2 regions of the Clostridium sp. Marseille-Q7071 genome follow, and region 1 is predicted to be linked to the other one. Evidence: a T-box and tRNA genes for the amino acid it is inferred to sense, from the RefSeq annotation. Region 1 holds a T-box; the other holds one or more tRNA genes.

Region 1 (3,418 bases):
CACTTTATAATACCCCCTATTTTTAATATGAGAGTAGTATAAAATATAAATCTTAAGCTACAGCTTAAAAAAGTATTAAGATTTCTTAAGATTTAATATAAAATAAGAAAAGTCGTGAATTTCTCACGACTTTTCTTATTTATTAAAGATTTAAAAATTTATTAAATCTACTTCTAACTAAATCTTCATCCATGATTTGCATTATAGTATATAAATCAGGTGTATTAGCTCTATGAGTTAAAGCAGCTCTAACCACTCCAGCTACATCTGAAACCATACCTTTATAAGCCTCTGGTTCTTTCTTAAAGCTCTTTCTATCTGTAGCATAGCCCAATTCTACAGCTACAGCTTTAAGTTCTTCAAACCAAGTATCTTTATCTGTGTTGAAATTATAAGCTTTACTATAGGCTTCTATAACTCTTTTAGCTTCTTCTAGCCCAACATTCTTTGGAAGCTCTATATTTTCTGTAGCATCTTCTTCAAATAATTTATCAAAGAAGAAGAAAATTTTCTCTCTTACATCTTTCCATTTTGCAAAGTCTTTTCTTGGTTTTGGCCCTTCTTTATCTATGTTAAAGATTTCTTTAGCCATTTTCTCATTACTAATCATTAAATCATACATTTCTTTATCATATTCTTTAGCCCAATTTATATAGTAATCATATACTACTGGCGCCTTTAATCTGCAAATAACATTTTTACTTACATCATTTAATTTTATAATATCAAACAGTGCACCACTTTTGCTCATTTTTTCTAATTCTACTGGGAACTCTTTATAGTCTACAAAAGGATTTTCTTCTCTCCATACTTCAAAGTTTGAATTGATGATATTTAATAAATATTCAACAACTGAAACCATTGGATATCCTTCTTCACTATAATAACTAACAGCACTTTCTGGATCTTTTCTCTTGCTTAATTTTCTCTTAGAGTTTCCATCAAGCTTCATTATAGTTGGTGTATGACAATATTTAGGTTTGTCAAATCCAACAATATCAAATAACTGAACATGTGTTGGAAGTGATGATAACCATTCTTCTCCTCTAATAACATGAGTAGTTCTCATTAATCCATCATCTACAGCATGAGCAAAATGATAAGTTGGAAGTCCATCAGATTTTATTATAACTATATCTTGATCGTTTTCTGGGAAAGATATATTACCTTTAATTAAATCTTGAATTTCCACTCTATTTTCAATGTTTCCTGGAGATTTTAATCTTAAAATAAATTTTTCTCCCTTTTCAATATTTTCTTTAATTTCTTCAAAGCTTAAATTTCTACATTTTGCCCATTTTCCATAATATCCTGGGTTGGCTTTTATAGATGTTTGTTCTTCTCTTGTAGCATTAATTTCTTCTTCTGAACAGAAACATGGATAAGCATATCCTCTTCTAACTAAATCTTTAGCAAAGGTTTTATATATTTCCCCTCTTAAACTTTGTTTATAAGGACCATAGTTTCCTATCTCATTAGTTTCATCAATCATACCTTCATTAAAATTAAGACCAAAACTTTTCATAGTTGAAATGGTATCAACAATAGCACCTTCTACTTCTCTCTTTTGATCAGTGTCTTCAATTCTTAAGTAAAAAACACCTTCACTTTGACTTGCTATTCTCTCATCAACAAGTGCTGAGAATACTCCTCCTATATGTTGGAAACCTGTTGGACTAGGTGCATATCTTGTAACACATGCACCTTCTTTAAGGTTTCTAGCTGGATACTTTTCAATATAATATTGTGGTGTTTTATCAATAGTAGGAAAAAGAAGTTCTGCTAAATTTTCATAATTCATATTATTCACCTTATCTTTCTATATATTTAATTGTATTACTTATTTACATTAATATTGATTTGAATTCATTTCCACCCTTAGTGTGCAGCATGATATGGAGGAATATTTAATATAGTAGACAATACTTTAGTTATATTGCATATATCCATAACATTAATTAAATTCACTAATTCTTGTTCCACACTATACTGCACCTCAGGGGAACCCTAAAGGGCTTCACTACTGTTCCCCAGAGGTGGATTTAATTCACAATTGTGAATACAATAAAAAAAGTCCTTCATCCTAAAACTTAGGACGAAAGACATACTTCCGTGGTACCACCTATATTGGCTAATTTATTAGTAATTTAACCCACTCATTTCTCTTTAAGGGAAGAATCCCATTAGTTTACTCCAAAAATTTATTTCAACTAATAGCTCCAGAGCTTCCTTCCATAGTTTAACTTACCAAGCTTCCACCATCCTTGGCTCTCTTTAAAATCTGCACCTATGTACTCTTCTCCTTCAACGCAAAACTATTTAATTTTACTCTTAGACATCTAAAAAAATAACTAGTTAGATGCCTTGTTTAATTATATCTTTGAAAATTATTTTTGTAAACCTATATTTGTTAGTATTCCCCTTTTTTAAGATTAAATCAGTATATATACTAGTTTGAGAATTAATATATATATGAAGATATTTTATTAAAACATATATTAATTCAATAATATATGCAAAGCTTTAGTACAGATTGTTCTAAAAAATACATTAAGGAAAGTAACCAGACTTCCCTTGAAAATTATAAAATATATTTTAAATCTTTTATAAAAGCATATATACATGCAGAATTTAACACAATAAAAAAAATTATATAATTAATAATTTTTTTATTCTCTTTTTTATTTCTAGAATCTTTGCATTTTAAATAAATTAAAACTAAAAATATTAGTGCTATTCCAGATATAATAACTCTAAATACATCAAGAAATAATCTTATATTTTCAACTGTAATAAAAAAAGTTAAAATAAAAACTAATTCATATAATATATAAAGTGATTTTTCATTTAAAATATCTTCTTGCAATTCATGTAAGAATTTATTATTCATAATAAACTAATCCTTTCAGATTTCTATACACCCTAAGCTATAAAGCCACCTAGATATTTTTTAAAATTTATTCGTTTTATTTATCATTAAATAAAAATAGAAACTACTTTATAAATATTATAAAGTAGACTTGCTAAAATAAAAATATCTATTAATATACTGAATGAAAATTGTCGCTTTGTATAATCTTTTTGAATCAAATTCTTATTTTGGATATTGAATTTTCTTTGTTGCCTTACTTCCATAAAATATAAAATGATTAACAAAAATGTAGCTATTATATTTTCAATATCGAAGTAAAATCTAATACTATCATCTGGGTGAAAATGTTGTTTTATTGATCCTATTAAAAGCTGAACAATAATAAATAATATAATAAATTTACGATATTTACTTTTATATTTAGGATTTTCATTTGAAAACATATATACCCCCTTCCATTAATAACAAAAATATATATATTAATACTAATTTGTATGTTTTTACAATATAATTATATACCTTATTCAAAATATTGTAAATTGGGAA
Region 2 (3,418 bases), 3.8 Mb from region 1:
AAGGTATCTAAAATAACTAGTTAAAGATGCCTAATATATAATTAATGGAAGAGGTGTTATTTATGAAAATTACTAAAGATATGACAATAGGTGAGGTTGTAAGACAACATGCAAATTCTGTAGATGTATTAATGAGCTTTGGAATGGGTTGTGTAGGATGTCCATCAGCACAAGCAGAAACTTTAGAAGAAGCAGCTATGGTTCATGGATTAGATTTAGAAAAATTATTAGAAGCTTTAAATAAGTAAATATAAGTAAGCTAGTCTATAAGACTAGCTTTTCTACTTTAAAAATTTATTTGTTTTATATAGTAATAATTATTAATCTCTAATTAAGCATAATGATTATTATTTATTATTATGATGTTCTGACATTTTGAGGCTTTTGACGGCCACTGAGGCAGAACTCCATGCCCATTGAAGATTAAAACCACCACAATCTCCATCTACATCTAATATCTCCCCAGCAAAATATAGATTAGGAACTATTTTTGATTGTAAGGTGTTCTCATCTACTTCTTTTGTATCTACACCGCCAGCTGTAACTTGTGCATTATCAAAGGAATTAGTACCACTTACTTTAAATGTCCATTCTTTTAATAAGGATAATAACATTTCTTTTTCTTCCCACTCTAGTGACCAACAAGGTTTATGTATATTATCAATATTAGCTTCTTTAAGTATTATGGGAATAATTTTCTTGTTAATTATACCTATAAGAGCATCATGTACAGATCTATATGAGTATGTTCCAAAATGATTTTCTAAAAAGCCCTTTAATTCATCTTTTGAAAAATTATTCATCATATCAATTTTTAAAGATACATATTTTCCTTTAGATAAATTATAAGAAGCAATTCTACTAAGTTGAAGAATAGGAGGACCAGAAATACCGTAATCTGTAAACAATACCTCTCCAAATTCACTTCTTCTTAATTTATCATTTACATATATATGTGCATTTCCATCAAATTTAACACCAGATAGTGCTTTTAACTTATTATGATTTAATTTAAGCTGCACAAGAGCTGGAATAGGATTTATTATATTATGTCCTAGCTTTTTAGCCAAGGTGAAACCAGAACCATCAGAACCGGTTTTAGGTGCACTTTTTCCTCCTGCACAAAGTAAAAGCTTGTTGCAAATAAAGTTTTTTTCATTATTACAATCTATAATGAATTTGTTCTTATAATTTATTTCTTTTACTTTATGATTTAAATAAATAGGAACTTCCCTTTCCTCTAGAGCAAATCTAAAGACATCCAGTACAGAAGAAGATTGTAAGGACATAGGATACATTTTGTCACTATCTAAGGTAACTAAATATAAACCAATTGAATTAAAAAATTCTACGGTATTTTTTAATGTAAAGTTTTCAAAGACCTTATTAAAAAAAGTTTTATTTTCACTATGGTACCTTAAAATATTTATATTTTTATTGGTTATATTACACCTTCCATTTCCTGTGGTAAGAATTTTCTTACCTATCCTATCATTACTTTCTAGTATAGCTACATCTATGCCTAGGTCTTTTGCCATAATAGCAGCCATAATTCCTGAAGCACCGCCACCAACTATAATAAGGTCATGTTTCAAAATAAAATCTCCTTTCTAAAAAGAAAAAATAATGTTAAACTTATTATAAGTATTACTAATAAAACCATCAAGTAATCATTAATAAATAATTTATGGCATATTAGTCATAAATTATTTAATCTAGAATAGAATATATATTGTGAAGAAATATATAAGTTTATTTTAAAATTCTATAATAAATTTCAAATTATGACTTTTTTCTTATAGAAAAGTGCCAGTAAAGTTGTTGATTTATCTAGGTTTATAATATGAAATGAGCTTTTATGATAAAAAGTGAAATTTTTTTTGAAAAATTGTTGACATTGTTAAGAATTTTAGGTATTATATTACTTGTCGGGTGTGCGTAAAGCGCCGACCTAACAAAAGTAAAATGACATATGGCTCCTTGGTCAAGCGGTTAAGACACCACCCTTTCACGGTGGTAACAGGGGTTCGATTCCCCTAGGAGTCACCATTAGTGGTCGCATAGCTCAGCTGGGAGAGCATCTGCCTTACAAGCAGAGGGTCACAGGTTCGATCCCTGTTGCGACCACCACATATGGCCCAGTGGCTCAGTTGGTTAGAGTGCCGGCCTGTCACGCCGGAGGTCGAGGGTTCGAGTCCCTTCTGGGTCGCCACATAAGCTGGCATGGCTCAACGGTAGAGCAGCTGACTTGTAATCAGCAGGTTGTAGGTTCGATTCCTATTGCCAGCTCCATTTTATAAAAAATAAAAAAGTCGTCATTGGCTCCTTGGTCAAGCGGTTAAGACACCACCCTTTCACGGTGGTAACAGGGGTTCGATTCCCCTAGGAGTCACCATTATGGTCGCATAGCTCAGCTGGGAGAGCATCTGCCTTACAAGCAGAGGGTCACAGGTTCGATCCCTGTTGCGACCACCATAATATGGCCCAGTGGCTCAGTTGGTTAGAGTGCCGGCCTGTCACGCCGGAGGTCGAGGGTTCGAGTCCCTTCTGGGTCGCCATAATTGCTGGCATGGCTCAACGGTAGAGCAGCTGACTTGTAATCAGCAGGTTGTAGGTTCGATTCCTATTGCCAGCTCCATGAAAAACTTGAATGGAAACATTCAAGTTTTTTCGTTATGAAGAAATACTATAAAAATAATTATTTATGATTCCTAAGAGTATTTAATATATCTATAGATAGGTACATAATCATTGAAAAACAAAAATTCACAATTGTCAAAATATATGTTAACATTAACTCAAGACGAAGTTGGTTATAGTCGTTTATCCTTTAATTAAAATTTTCCTTTTGTATTTAAAAGCTCAACTACATATAGTTGAGCTTTTAAACTGTAATCAAAAACAACTGGTAGAAGATCTAATATTAATAATTTTATTTTATAAAAAAGCAATAAAATTGGACAAGATAATGAATTGACTGCTTGAAAGATTTAATTAGAGTATTTTAAAGAATAGAATTATTAAAACTAAAAGATATTAAAGTTCAAGTGTTTATAAAGGCTATATAATATTTTACTCACATATTATATATTTGGAGGGTTTGTAATGAATAATTTACCAAAAAATTTTGAAGAGTTTAATGAAACAAGAAGAAACGGATTTATTAAAGTTAAAGAGTTAAAGGATAAAGGACAAAAGGTAGTAGGTACATTTTGTACTTTTGCACCAGTAGAGGCTATATATGCGGCAGGTGCATATCCAATAAGCCTTTGCGCTGTTAGTGAAGAAACTATTCCAGATGCAGAAAAACATTTACCTAAAAACTTATGTCCACTTATAAAAGCAAGCTATGGATTTGCATTAACAGACAAGTGTCCATATACATATTTTTCAGATTTAATAGTGGGAGAAACTACTT

Evidence for each region. A T-box is a leader RNA that pairs with one kind of tRNA and senses whether it is charged. The one in region 1 lies ahead of gltX (glutamate--tRNA ligase), so its partner is inferred to be a tRNA-Glu.
Region 2: it has a tRNA-Glu gene. The T-box ahead of gltX (glutamate--tRNA ligase) is inferred to sense a tRNA for this amino acid. The anticodon was not compared.

What each region holds. Positions count from the first base shown of each region.
Region 1 covers NZ_CBCOPR010000001.1:4,409,053-4,412,470, forward strand. The annotation lists gene ACWPW7_RS20915 (class I SAM-dependent methyltransferase) at 1-3, opposite strand, end outside; gene gltX (glutamate--tRNA ligase) at 143-1,801, opposite strand; T-box leader at 2,089-2,317, opposite strand; gene ACWPW7_RS20925 (hypothetical protein) at 2,582-2,890, opposite strand; gene ACWPW7_RS20930 (hypothetical protein) at 2,977-3,315, opposite strand.
Region 2 covers NZ_CBCOPR010000001.1:631,054-634,471, forward strand. The annotation lists gene ACWPW7_RS02920 (DUF1858 domain-containing protein) at 63-248, shown strand; gene ACWPW7_RS02925 (NAD(P)/FAD-dependent oxidoreductase) at 348-1,595, opposite strand; tRNA gene ACWPW7_RS02930 (tRNA-Glu) at 1,975-2,049, shown strand; tRNA gene ACWPW7_RS02935 (tRNA-Val) at 2,055-2,130, shown strand; tRNA gene ACWPW7_RS02940 (tRNA-Asp) at 2,136-2,212, shown strand; tRNA gene ACWPW7_RS02945 (tRNA-Thr) at 2,218-2,292, shown strand; tRNA gene ACWPW7_RS02950 (tRNA-Glu) at 2,321-2,395, shown strand; tRNA gene ACWPW7_RS02955 (tRNA-Val) at 2,400-2,475, shown strand; tRNA gene ACWPW7_RS02960 (tRNA-Asp) at 2,482-2,558, shown strand; tRNA gene ACWPW7_RS02965 (tRNA-Thr) at 2,564-2,638, shown strand; gene ACWPW7_RS02970 (double-cubane-cluster-containing anaerobic reductase) at 3,106-3,418, shown strand, end outside.